DNA from 2 places in the Paenibacillus sp. FSL R5-0475 genome. Region 1 is predicted to be linked to the other one. Evidence: riboswitches for the same ligand, from Rfam matches in the RefSeq annotation. Region 1 holds a riboswitch; the other holds the start of a gene.
The links. Region 1 has a riboswitch for preQ1 ahead of queF (preQ(1) synthase). Riboswitches for the same ligand answer to the same signal wherever they lie in the genome.

Region 1 (6,665 bases):
GTAGTTCATTCTAGGAGCATAGCTCCATAAAACTTTTAAGGAGTTGTTAACATGTCAGAACGTTTGAACACAGAAGAGTTAAGTATTGGGTATGCAGAGGCTACAATTGTTAAAGGGTTGAACTTAACTATCCCTACGGGAAAAATAACCGCACTAGTGGGCGCTAACGGTTCTGGTAAATCTACAATTCTTAAAACAATGGCCCGGATCATGAAGCCTAAGAGCGGCAGTGTAATGTTGGACGGTAAATCGATCCATAACTTTTCAACGAAAGAGGTAGCTCGTCAGCTTGCGATCTTACCGCAAAACCCAACAGCTCCAGACGGTCTAACGGTCTCTGAACTTGTCAGCTATGGTCGCTTCCCGCATCAAAAAGGATTTGGCACAATGACAGCAGAGGATCGCAGCATTATCTCCAACGCAATCACTGTTACAGGTATGGATCCTTTCCATGACCGTCCGATTGACCGCTTATCTGGAGGACAACGTCAGCGTGCTTGGATCGCTATGGCATTGGCGCAAGAAACTGACATTCTATTCCTGGACGAACCAACAACATTTCTAGATATGGCTCACCAGCTTGAAGTTCTACAGCTTCTGCAAAAGCTGAATGAGGAAGAAGGCCGTACCATTATCATGGTCGTGCATGATTTGAATCATGCTACTCGCTATGCACAACATATGGTAGCTATTAAATCCGGTACTGTGGTTAGTGAAGGCTCACCTACTGAAGTTATGACACCAGATGTACTGCGGGAAGTGTTTGGAATTGAGGCAGATATTGTTCCAGATCCACGCACCGGTGTGCCGCTGTGCCTTCCTTACGAGCTTGCGGCCTACAAAGCTGTGTAATCATAATCGAAAATCATACACGAACAGGCTCCCGTCATTGACAAGGGAGCCTGTTCGTTGTTACAGTTGTGGTTGCCTACAAATCCATGATACTACTACTAAAAATAGATCAAGGACCATCATTTATACATGGTTAAAGGAGCATGAAACATGAATATTGACAAAATTCAAAATGACCTAGAGCAGTTAATGACTGCAGGGATTGTGAAGAGTCATGAGAACTTAAAAGATCACGTGTATACCAAAATGGGCGGTAAAGCTGATATTTTGGCAGCACCAGCTACTTATGAGGAAATTCAAAAGATCGTTACATATGCGGAACAGAATGGGATAAACCTTACGGTACTTGGGAACGGCTCCAATGTGATTATCCGTGATGGAGGTGTGCGTGGAATAGTTCTGCAAACGGCAGGACTAACGGATGTGGGGATTCGAGACAATCTCTTATATGCGGAGTGCGGCGCTAAGATTATTGATGTTTCCAGATATGCGCTGGATATGGAGCTTACGGGTCTTGAGTTCGCCTGTGGCATTCCAGGAACGGTTGGTGGAGCGTTATACATGAACGCAGGCGCTTACGGCGGAGAAATTAAAGATGTACTGTATAGTGCACTGGCTATAACTAAGAGCGGACAATTAGTGACTCTGCAAGGGGATGAGCTGCAATGGGGTTATAGAAAAAGCGTGTTCGCAAGCGGTGAATACATCGTACTTGAGGCCAATTTTGCTATGACTTCTGGTGATGCATTAGCCATCAAGTCGAAAATGGATGAACTTACTTACTTGCGTGAATCTAAGCAACCGCTTGAGTATCCTTCCTGTGGTAGTGTCTTTAAACGTCCTCCAGGTCGGTTTGCAGGTCAGTTAATTCAAGAGAGTGGATTGCAGGGAACAAGAATCGGTGGTGCTGAGGTATCCAAGAAGCATGCAGGGTTTATTGTAAATGCAGATAATGCAACAGCCAGCGATTACATTGGGCTAATTCACCATGTAAGAGCGACTGTGAAGGATAAATTCGGCGTGGAGCTTGAAACTGAAGTGGAGATCATTGGAGAAGAGTAACTATTAATTAGAAAGAGCCCACAGATTATTGTGGGCTCTTTTGCTGTCATTACATATGGTTTAATCCACTGAAAGGGTATATTTAGCTCTTTCAGTAGTTATTTCCGCCTTGCGATCACTTATGTCCTCAATCCGAAGCCCGTCAATAGCTAAGTCATAGGTGGAGTGTGGTAGCGATACTAGCTCACCATCGGCGTTTAAAGTGCTGCCAAATCCTTTTAATATTAATGCACTCCCAAGATAATCATCGATAACATCCTCCGCACTCCGAAACTCAACAGCCTCTAGATTAAAATGAATTTTATCCAGATCACGAAGCTCCTTCTTTTCAATTACAATAGTTTCATTCACATGACTGTTAATCCAGTCCATAAGTTTCTGTATACTTTGTTCCATTAGATGATCCCACCCTTACCTCGAAGATTATTATGTTTAAGTTACCCTTTTCTTAGGATTTGAATCCTTATTTTTGCCACATCTGAGCGGATTTGAACAAAGGAAGGTACTAAGGAATAGCGAATGTTACAGAATAGCAACAACAGAGATAATCCTCTACAACCAGAATAAGGATAGAAGAAAGTTAACTATTCTAAAAAGGGGGAGTGTTATTGATTCAGCTAACTGATGTCTCAAAATATTATCAGGAGAGGTGTGCAGTTGATCGAATTACTTTCACGGTGGAGAAAGGTGAGGTCTTTGGATTTCTAGGTCCCAATGGTGCAGGGAAGACTACAACGATGCGAATGATGACAGGGCTTCTTCAGTCTACAAGCGGAGAAATTTTAATTAATGGCATGAATATTTCACGTCATAAAAAAGATATCCATGCTCAAATTGGTGTTGTTTTCGAGCTTCCGAACCTATACATGCGTAGTTCTATTCGAAATAATCTGGAGCTGTTCGCTGATCTGTATAGGGTAGCAGGAAATCGAGTGAATGAAGTCATGGAAACCCTCCAGCTGTTAGATAAGGAAAAAGCTAAAGTAAGCAGCTTATCCAAAGGCTGGAAGCAGCGTGTTCTAATCGCTAGAGCATTATTACATAAGCCTCAAGTGTTGTTTTTAGATGAGCCTACAAGTGGGTTAGATCCAAATTCAGCTTCACTCATACGTAATCACGTCAAGAGAATTCAAGAAGAAGGCACAACCATCGTCTTAACGACGCATGATATGCACGAAGCCGAGGCATTAAGCGATAGAGTGGGCATCATGCACGCTGGTGCCTTGGTGGCACTCGATGAACCGCATAGACTTAAGACCATTTATGGTAAACCAGAAATTGAAGTTAAATATCAGCAGGATGGGAAAGTGGTTATGAAATCCTGGCCGATTGCAGAAGAAGCTACTAAAGATCATATCTATCAGTTAATGTCTACGAATCAAATTCTAAGTATGCACAGTAAAGAAGCTTCGCTGGCAGATGTATTCGCTGCCCTGACGGGAAGTGAGCTAAGTTGAGTTATCAGATATGGAAGCTGTATAAACATGAAAGTAAGGATATACTGCGTAATCCTGCGACTGTAATTCTAATAATTTTGCCTATATTTATGGCTAAAATCATCATCACTGTAGTGGACAAGAGCGGTTTGGACTTCATGCTTCTTTCTACATGGATATTATTTGCGCAAGTGATGGTTGGGATCATGATTACCGGCCCAGGATTAATTGAGGAGAGGGAGAGTAAGACTTATGATGCGCTGTTGATTACTCCGCTAAGCAGAGGCCAGATTATTACTGCGAAAGCTGGATCTGTTCTTGTTTTTTCTTTGTTATCACAGCTGATTGTTTATGTACTAAATCAAGGTTTGACAATGGATTTACTCCCTTCCTTATTGTATATGTTATTGGGTGGAATTATCTTTGTGCAAGTTGGAATTATCATTGGTTTAAAGGTAAGTTCCTCCAAAAATGGTTCAGCCATCAGCTCCGCATTTATGGTCGTTTTTTTCTTAGTAGCTTCTGTGTACGTCGCTCTTCCAGAGTGGACCTATCCGATCTTTGTTATTCTGCCAAGTATTGAAATCGTCCAGAATTTGAACAGTATTCTAAATGGAGAAGGAGTATTGCTCCTAGAAAGCCTGCTTTTGCTCTTGTGGATTGTGGTGCTTTCGCTCTGGATTTGGAAGACGGGCAAAGCGTAGAACTTGTCAGAAGCAAATTACCGTGGTATAGTTCAAGACGCAATATGCATGAAGAAGAAGTCTGCACGGATTGTGCAGGAGAGGTTCGCGAACTCCCTCTATAAAAAACTAAGAGTATATTAAATCTTATAAGCGGATGCAGTCCTTAACCCGGATGTTGCTTCCGTTTCTTCTTAGTGGAGCAAAGTTTTCGAAATCTCGTTCTTCTTTCCATTACCGGCCAAGGCCGAAGGAAAAGAGAGGGGTTTTTTGTCGTGTCAGAAGGAAGATTGAAAGAGGAAATGCAAGAAGTCACTTTACTTGGTAATCAGGGAACGCAGTACAAGTTTGGTTATGATCCAGCTATTCTTGAGGTGTTTGATAACAAGCATCCAGGGCGTGATTATTTTGTTAAATTCAACTGCCCTGAGTTTACTAGCTTATGTCCTGTTACAGGTCAGCCGGATTTTGCCACACTGTATATTTCGTATATTCCTGAACAGAAAATGGTGGAATCTAAATCATTAAAGCTGTATCTGTTTAGCTTCCGTAACCACGGTGACTTTCATGAGGACTGCGTCAACATTATTATGAATGATCTGATCTCACTGATGGACCCACGATACATTGAGGTATGGGGCAAGTTCACTCCGCGTGGAGGAATATCTATTGATCCTTATTGCAACTATGGAAGACCGGGTACGAAGTATGAGGCGATGGCGGAGCACCGCTTAATGAATCACGACCTCTATCCGGAAAAAGTGGATAACCGCTAATCCCAACAAGTTGATAAGGAGAGATTAAGATGAACAAAAAAGCACTCGTCGTATTTAGCGGCGGACAAGATAGCACCACTTGCCTGGTTTGGGCAATGAAGCAGTTTGAGGAAGTGCAGGTAGTTACCTTTAATTATAATCAGCGTCATGCGGCTGAAATCGAAGTTGCTACAGAAATAGCAGCTAAGTTTAATGTAAAACAGCATATCCTTGATCTTGGGCTGCTTAATCAGCTGGCACCAAATGCACTAACCCGCCAGGATATTGATATCGTTGCTGGCGAAGGTGATGAGCTTCCTAGTACATTTGTTGACGGACGGAATCTGTTATTTTTGTCTTTTTCCGCAATATTAGCTAAACAATTGGGTTACTCCCATATCGTCACTGGTGTCTGCCAAACGGACTTTAGCGGGTATCCGGACTGCCGTGATGTATTTGTGAAATCATTGAATGTTACGCTGAATTTATCTATGGACTATGAGTTTGCGATACACACTCCATTGATGTGGCTGGATAAAAAAGAAACGTGGAAGATGGCAGATGAACTTGGTTATTTTGATTATGTTCGCGAACACACATTGACCTGTTACAACGGTATTATTGGCAGTGGCTGCGGTACTTGTCCAGCCTGTCTGTTGCGTCAGCGTGGTCTTGAGCAATATGAGGCGGAGAGAATGGAGGCCGGTTCTTAATGCTTAACGAGGTTTCAGTCTGCAAAATATTTACGTTTGATGCGGCGCATCAACTAATTGGTCACAAAGGGAAATGCAGCAATCTGCACGGACATACTTATAAGCTCGAAGTAGTGCTTAAGGGCAAACCAGAGGCTACGGAAGGTCATTCAGACGAAGGGTTTGTTATTGACTTCAGCGATATCAAGGCGACTGTACAACAAAGCCTTGTAGATCGTTTAGATCACGCTTTTCTTGCTATGGGAAATGAACCTGTGTTAGAGACGTTAACGAATACGGGCTCCAAAGTAGCCTTGTTGTCATTCCGCACCACAGTGGAGAATATGTCTTCATATATTGCCTACAAGCTTAAGCAAGCAGGGTTGCCTTTGTACTCGGTAAAGCTATGGGAGACTCCAACCTCCTGGGCAGAGGTGCTGGCTGAAGATGTTCCGGATGAAGGGCCATCCTACCGTTTATATGGAGGCTGTGACTGTGAGTAAGATTCCTGTAATTGAAATGTTCGGTCCGACTATTCAAGGCGAAGGTGCGGTAATTGGAGTGAAGACGATGTTTGTCCGCACCTATGGCTGCGATTATCGCTGTGGCTGGTGTGACTCTGCTTTTACTTGGGATGGTACTGCTAAGGATAAGGTTCGAATGATGACCTCGGATGAAATTATGAATGAACTTTTAGCTATAGCTGGAGATAATTTCGACTGTGTTACGATTTCAGGCGGAAATCCTGCTTTGATTGGTGACGGGATGGGCACTTTTATTAACCTGCTACATGAGCGCGGGATTCAAGCTGCAATAGAAACTCAGGGGAGTAAATGGCAGGAGTGGTTCAATGACGTGGATGTGCTGACAATTAGCCCTAAACCCCCAAGCTCAGGAATGACGACGAATTGGGAAATTCTAGATAACATCATGAGTAAAATGGAGAAACTGGGTCGTTCTATGCATAGCTTGAAGGTCGTAGTGTTTGACGATAAGGATTTTGATTATGCAAAAGACATTCACCAGCGATATCCCAATGTGCAGCTCTTTCTGCAGCCTGGGAATGATGATGTCACTGAAGAAGGCGACATTTCTGCTCGACTTTTGGGAAGGCTGGAATGGTTGTTTAATAAAGTAATCGTAGACTCTGAGATGAATAGAGTACGTGTCCTTCCACAGCTGCAT
Region 2 (6,665 bases), 4.8 Mb from region 1:
GCGAAATCGCATTGACTCTAATTCCATCACGTTTCAGCTCCGCTGCTAGTGTCCACGTCATTCCGAGTATTCCAGCTTTGGCTGCACTATAATTCACCTGACCCACAGAACCTGTTAGTCCAGCCGTAGAGGTCATCAACAGGATATCGCCACCTGTCTGGCGCATATATGGAAGTACGCGTTGAATGCTATAGTAGGTGCCATTTAGATGTACATCCAGCACAGCCTTCCACTCTTCATCCGTCATCCGTAGACATTTCTGATCCTGCAAATTCCCAGCGTTAGCTATCAATACCTCAATACGGCCATACCGTGTAATAACCTCATCCACCATTGCAGTGACCGCAACTGGATCTGCTACATTAGCAGAGTATCCTGATGCCTCACCACCCGCCTGACGAATCTCGTGGACAACCTCATCGATTAAGACTTGTTTTGTACCATTTACAACTACTATATAACCGGACTTGCCGAGCTGCACGGCAATACTACGCCCGATCCCTCTGGTTGCTCCAGTAATTAAGGCTACTTTGTTCATCACTACACCTCTTTCACTGAAAAAGCCCCCGAAGCAATAACATCGCCAGCTTCTGTTGTAAGGGTCACTTTAACCATGCAGTCATCCTCCGAAAAATCAAAAATCACGACATTATCGACCTCTAAAGGCTTATGAAATTTCATATCATATTGAGTGATCCACTGTGCCTGATGCTCCTCGATATATAAGGATTGGGCTAATCCCATTAGATACATCCCATGCGCAATGGGCCGCTTAAACCCAGCCTCAGCTGCAGCACCCTCATCTAGATGAATAGCGGCCAGATCTTGGGAAGCTGCTGCATATTGCCGGATAGCCTCAGCCGTTATGCATTTTCTCATCATGATCATCACCTACCCGAATTAACACCGTTTCTGCGGTGACTATAAGCTCGTCCTCACATTTACAAACCAGCGTATGTGTGTAAAAGGTCAGCTTGCCCTGCCGGCCATCTTTTTGCACCTTGCTCGTTAATGCTAATTCACAATCTAACGTCATCCCTGCCGTAATCGGAGCTTGATATGAGAATTTCTGAGTGCCGTGAAGCAAGGGCTCTCCCTTGCTAAGCCAAGGAATTTCGAAGGCTTGCCAAAAAATAATAGGCATCGTAGAAGGAGCAATCAGATTGCCATTAGTCGTCTGCACGGGTGCCTCAATACTCTGTGCGTAATCCGATATCCACTCAGCAGTCATAAGAATCTGATGTCGGACACTGTTCATTCCGTAACCTCCACAAGCGTAGCCAGCCCCAACCCGCCGCCAATGCCCAAAGTGGCAAGTCCCCTTTGATAAGGCGTATGCTGCATTTCAGCACATAAGCGAGTCATTAAAATCGCTCCGGACGCCCCATATGGATGACCGATAGCTAATGCGCCTCCTCCAAGATTGACCTTTTCCTGTGGGATCTGAAGCTCATTCAGTGAGGCTAGAACTTGCGAAGCAAAGGCTTCATTAAACTCTACGATATCTAAATCTGCTATGGTCAGCTGTTGACGATGTAATACCTTTTGTACAGCTGGAACTGGGCCCATACCTAAATAATTCGGATCTACACCTGCTGCTTGCGCATCTACGACACGCAGGATAGGTTTTAGCTTGAGTTGCCGACATTTCTCACGGGACATCATTAATAGAAGCGCCCCACCATCATTAATAGGACAGGCATTTCCAGCGGTGACAGTACCCTTTTCTTCAAAGATTGAAGGTAGCTTTCGCAGCTTGTCCAGGCTCGTATTAGCCCTTGGACATTCGTCGGTGTTCACCCACTCCCCCTCAACCAGAAGAGGTACAATCTCCTGCTGAAACCTACCACTTTGCTGAGCATGAACGGCCTTCTGATGGCTTTTTAAGGCATATTGATCCTGCTCTTCTCGCGAAATCCCATACTTCCGCGCTACATTTTCCGCAGCAATTCCCATATCCGGATCACCGTAAGCGCTAGGTGTAAAATGAGCACGGGTATATAGCTGCGGAACCCCCATCAAGGTTTGGGGCTTAGCCATTTTCCAAGGGGCACGACTCGTGCTCTCAACACCGCCCGCTAAATAAATCTCACCTGCGCCACTTTGAATAAGCCGTGCTGCTATATTAATGGCCTCTAGCCCAGAACCGCACTGCCGATCCACAGTAACGCCCGGAACCGAAACAGGCAGTCCCGCTTCAAGCGCAGCTACCCGGGCAATATTCCCACCCGGACCGACCACATTTCCAATAATCACATCATCGATCATATCGACGGGCAGATTCGTCTCTGCCACAATATGCTGAATAAGCGGCGCCAGTAATGCTTCCGGCTCAAATGTACTTAATAAGCCGCCCATCCTGCCAATCGGTGTACGTTTTGCCATAACAATTACTGCTTCTATCATACCATCGCTCTTTTCACATAGTCTTTCATCGCTTGCCGGGCAATTTTGCCACTGCTTGTATAGATAAACTCATCAACTGTCAGCAGCTGCTTCGGCGCTTTGTAACTTGCTAAATACTGGCGACAATAATTCTTTATTTCGTCTATAGATAAATGCTTTGCACCATTCCATTTCACGAGGACTGCCAGCTGTTCTCCCCAATAATCGTCAGGGACACCAAGCACCATTACTTCTTGTATTTCCGGAAGATGCTCCAGTACTCGCTCTATTTCCTCTGGATAAACGTTCAGCCCACCCGAGATGATTCTATTTTTCAAGCGACCCGCCAGATATAAATAACCAGCTTCATCCTGATAAACATAATCCTCCAACACAAGCCATCCCTCTCGAAAAGCTGCTGCGGTCTCCTTCGGCAATTGATGGTAGCCTAGAAATATCATATCACTTCGCACATATAACTGCCCAATCTCCCCCGTAGGGACTTCACGGAACTCTTCATTACAAATGGAAATTTGCACTCCGGGATAGGGCTTGCCTACAGAGTTCGGATTATGCTCTTCCAGAACATCCAAATAACTAATATAACTCGCTTCTGAGGAACCATAGGATTCATAGAGACGCGCTCCAGCGAACACTTCTATGCCCCTTTTTTTGGACAACTCCGACCACTTTGCACCTGAGCTAATAATCGCATCAATCTGCGTCTGCCCAGGAACAGCCTGCTGCATCATGGATTCAAGCATTGTCGGTACAACAAACAACACCACACCCGGAATCTGCCTGCACAGCTCTAACACCTGTGTGGCGCTAAATTTTTGCGTAATATGAAAGTTTGCTCCACCATACAGACTCTGCATTACAGCGAACAAGGACAGCGAATGCACAAACGGACCCGGTGCTAAAACATCACTCATAGCGTCCAATTCAAAGGCAGCACTCGATACCTCAAAGCTCTTTAACCACGATAAATGGGTACGCATATATCCTTTGGGGAGCCCCGTTGTGCCTGAAGTAAAGCCGATAAATAATAACTCATTCGTCTCATCCAATTCAGCTTCTGGCTTCAGAGCCTTCAACCACTGATCATAGGAACCTGTTCGTTCATTTGAAAAAGTCAGCGTTGGGATGGCTTGGTCCTTGAAGACCAAATTCTTTGCAGCTTCCGGCTCGGCAAAAATCATTGTCGGCTGGCACTGCTCTATAATAACCCGCAGTTCATTTGCACTCCACTTGGGATCTAAAGGAATGGGAACACAACCTGCATAAATAGCCCCCAAGAAAACCTCGACAAATTCAATGCGATTCGTAGATAAAATAGCGATTTTGTCATGCTTAAGGCCCTTTTGCTGTAGACCATTGGCAATTCTCCGCATCGCTTGCACTAATGTTGCATAGGTATGCGTTGCTTGGGTCTGGGTTAAGGCAATGCTGTCGGGCTGCTGTGCTGCATGACGCAGTATAGGAACTACTAGATTCATCCTTCACCACACCTATTCGTAATTTCTGTGACTACCGATTATGTACACTCTCTTCGCTCGGGATACAATTAGAATGGCTACGATAGCTTATTTTAGCTTTATATTAATTTTATGTACATATTTATATGGAACGATTAAGCCCTCTTACGACTGGAAAAATCAAACAGCGCGCATCGATTATGATCGGTACGCGCTGGCTGTATTGTTGTCTATTCCTTCTTATGAGCGGATGATGGTATTCCATCTTCAGCAAAAGTAAAAGTTCGGGCGATATATAAGATAGGTGTGCTTACTGCGGTTAGTAAGAATTTCGCTAGATACGTTGTAAGCAAAATTTCAAACCACACACTCCAGTTATACAACCCAGCAAATGCAATGGTACAGAAGATTAGTGTATCCACAAAGGAGCTAACCATCGTACTGCCGTTGGAACGAATCCACAACTGACTTGAAGTGCTGTAATATTTGCGAATCCAGGAGTACAACCGAACGTCTAGGAACTGACTAATGAAGTAAGCAGTTAGACTACCCAACGCTAGTCGAGGCATCAGACCAAAGATCGTCTCCAAAGAAGACTGAGCAATATCGGTCTCTTGCGGCTTAAATACTAGTACCATTTGCATAATGACTGTCGTCATAAGCAAGGTGAAGAAGCCAAACCAAACCGCTTTACGTGCTTCTGCTCTTCCATACTTCTCATTAAGCAAATCGCTGGTCATATACAAAGTGACATACATCGTATTTCCGAGTGTCATCACGATATCAAATGGCATAGCAATCGTCTTAGCTACCTGAATGTTTGCAATTACAGTAGCGATACCTACCCATGCATACATTCCACTTTTGCCGAACAGGCGGTAACAGAGTAGAAAAAAAGCAAAATTGACAATAACAAATAAAACTCCCCACATCAAATTAAACATATTGCTTAAACTCCTCCTAGTTTTGTTTACGCGGGATGGTTACGAACCGCGGCATACATTAAGTTTTGGAACAAAACATTAATACTCTATCACACTGTCGTCAAACAATCCATAAAAATAAACAATTTATGAAATGGGTATTTATACCCATTTTTATTAACTAAAAATAAAAGTGTCAGTAATAATTCATCTTTTTCAGAAAAATATGCTATATAAACTAAAACTTTCACTATTCATCCAGAGGTTAATTCTATAGAATAGTATCAAACACTTCATTCCCGATCCATTTAGTTGATATATTACATAACTATGGAATATATTGCAGGTTGCCAGTCAATAGCAGTCGGTAGGGATATAAAGAAATGGGGCTTCGCTGCCCATAAAAAGGGGGAGAACAATATGTTTCGTTTCAAGCAGTCGATCAGTCGCAGATTTACGCGTTTATTATTTGTAGTTCTATTACTCACGTCTCTTTTGTTAAGTACCAGCTTCTACTTTATATCCACCAGTATTTTCAACAGCTATGTCATGCCACAAATCAATCAAATTCTAACTGCAGCTGCTCAGGACGTATATAAGAATATAAATACAATGCATGCTCAGCAAGCACTAAAGAAGAACGAACAAGCAGCCACCAATCTTGAATTCTATTTCCAGGATAAGAGAAAGCAGCATGGGGTTGAGACTATTTTTCTACTCAATCTAAAAGGCAAGGAAGCTGAGGTTCTGTCCGTAGATCATGATGCAAAATTAAAGCCGGAGGAAATTGTTAAGGTATCCTCTGCAATGCAGCAAGCTCTTAAAGGAAAGAGTGGACTAAGCGATACATACAAGGACTCGCATGGTGTACATAAGTCAGCTTATATCGGAATTCCCGGAAGTACGATGGTTATCGGAATCAGCAGTGATGTAAGCTTTATTCAAGAAAAAACAGACAGTATTCTGTGGACCAGCGCGGGGATCACTCTGCTAACGCTGATTATAGGCTCAACTGGTGCCTGGTTTATGAGCATGCGGATCACTCGTCCTATCTCAAAGCTTGCAGCTTACAGTGCCCGTCTTGCAGAGGGAGATTTCACAGAGGAATTAACGGTTAAAGGCAGTGATGAGGTAGCTCAACTGTCCAGAAGCTTCCAAGCGATGACCCTGCGCCTAAAAGAAATGATTGGACATGTACTCGTCACCTCAAATACTGTGGTCACCGATTCCAATTCTTTAAGAGAACGTGTTGAGGTCCTAAATGAAATGGCAGACCACTCTAGTACATCTGTTGTAGAAATTGGTAAAGGTAGTACGACCATCGCGAGCAGCGCTCTAGATAATTCAAAAGCTATGGAAGAAATCAATTTCGGCATTCAGCATATTGCTTCAGCAGCCACCGAAGTCACTGAGCAGATCAGTGAAGCTTCCGCTGAAGCGATTGGCGGTAATGAGATTGCCCAAAGTGCCGTTCTGCAAATGCGCCATGTTGAACGTGCCTCCCTGCAGTCGCTGGAGCAATTACAAGTTATGAATGAACGTTCAGTAATGATCGGAGAAGTCGTTCATAGTATTACTGAAATTACGAAGCAAATCCAAATGCTGTCGCTCAATGCTTCGATCGAAGCAGCACGTGCAGGAGAACATGGACGCGGCTTTGCCGTGGTTGCCGGAGAAGTACGCAAGCTTTCCGAACAATCCCGTAATGCGAATGAGCAGATTCGTGATTTCCTACTCGGACTTCAGGAAGATATGAATCGCTCCGTTACTGAGATGAACCATGTGAATTCTGAGGTAGCCTCTGGGGTAGGCAAGGTGGCAGAAGCGGGCGATGCCTTCAATCACCTTCTGATTCTGATCCAAAGCATCAATCAGAATA

Region 2: it holds a riboswitch for preQ1, as region 1 does, so the genes downstream of both, MKX41_RS31380 (queuosine precursor transporter) here and queF (preQ(1) synthase) in region 1, are expected to answer to the same signal.

What each region holds. Positions count from the first base shown of each region.
Region 1 is NZ_JBBORK010000001.1:2,174,633-2,181,297, reverse strand. Features, by position in the region: gene MKX41_RS09480 (ABC transporter ATP-binding protein) at 52-852, shown strand; gene murB (UDP-N-acetylmuramate dehydrogenase) at 1,003-1,914, shown strand; gene MKX41_RS09470 (hypothetical protein) at 1,975-2,310, opposite strand; gene MKX41_RS09465 (ABC transporter ATP-binding protein) at 2,523-3,371, shown strand; gene MKX41_RS09460 (ABC transporter permease) at 3,368-4,054, shown strand; PreQ1 riboswitch class I at 4,129-4,172, shown strand; gene queF (preQ(1) synthase) at 4,336-4,809, shown strand; gene queC (7-cyano-7-deazaguanine synthase QueC) at 4,839-5,501, shown strand; gene MKX41_RS09445 (6-pyruvoyl trahydropterin synthase family protein) at 5,501-5,983, shown strand; gene queE (7-carboxy-7-deazaguanine synthase QueE) at 5,976-6,665, shown strand, end outside.
Region 2 is NZ_JBBORK010000001.1:6,964,069-6,970,733, reverse strand. Features, by position in the region: gene MKX41_RS31405 (SDR family oxidoreductase) at 1-538, opposite strand, end outside; gene MKX41_RS31400 (MaoC family dehydratase) at 541-882, opposite strand; gene MKX41_RS31395 (FAS1-like dehydratase domain-containing protein) at 857-1,258, opposite strand; gene MKX41_RS31390 (thiolase family protein) at 1,255-2,406, opposite strand; gene MKX41_RS31385 (AMP-binding protein) at 2,403-3,884, opposite strand; gene MKX41_RS31380 (queuosine precursor transporter) at 4,094-4,807, opposite strand; PreQ1 riboswitch class I at 4,818-4,863, opposite strand; gene MKX41_RS31375 (methyl-accepting chemotaxis protein) at 5,207-6,665, shown strand, end outside.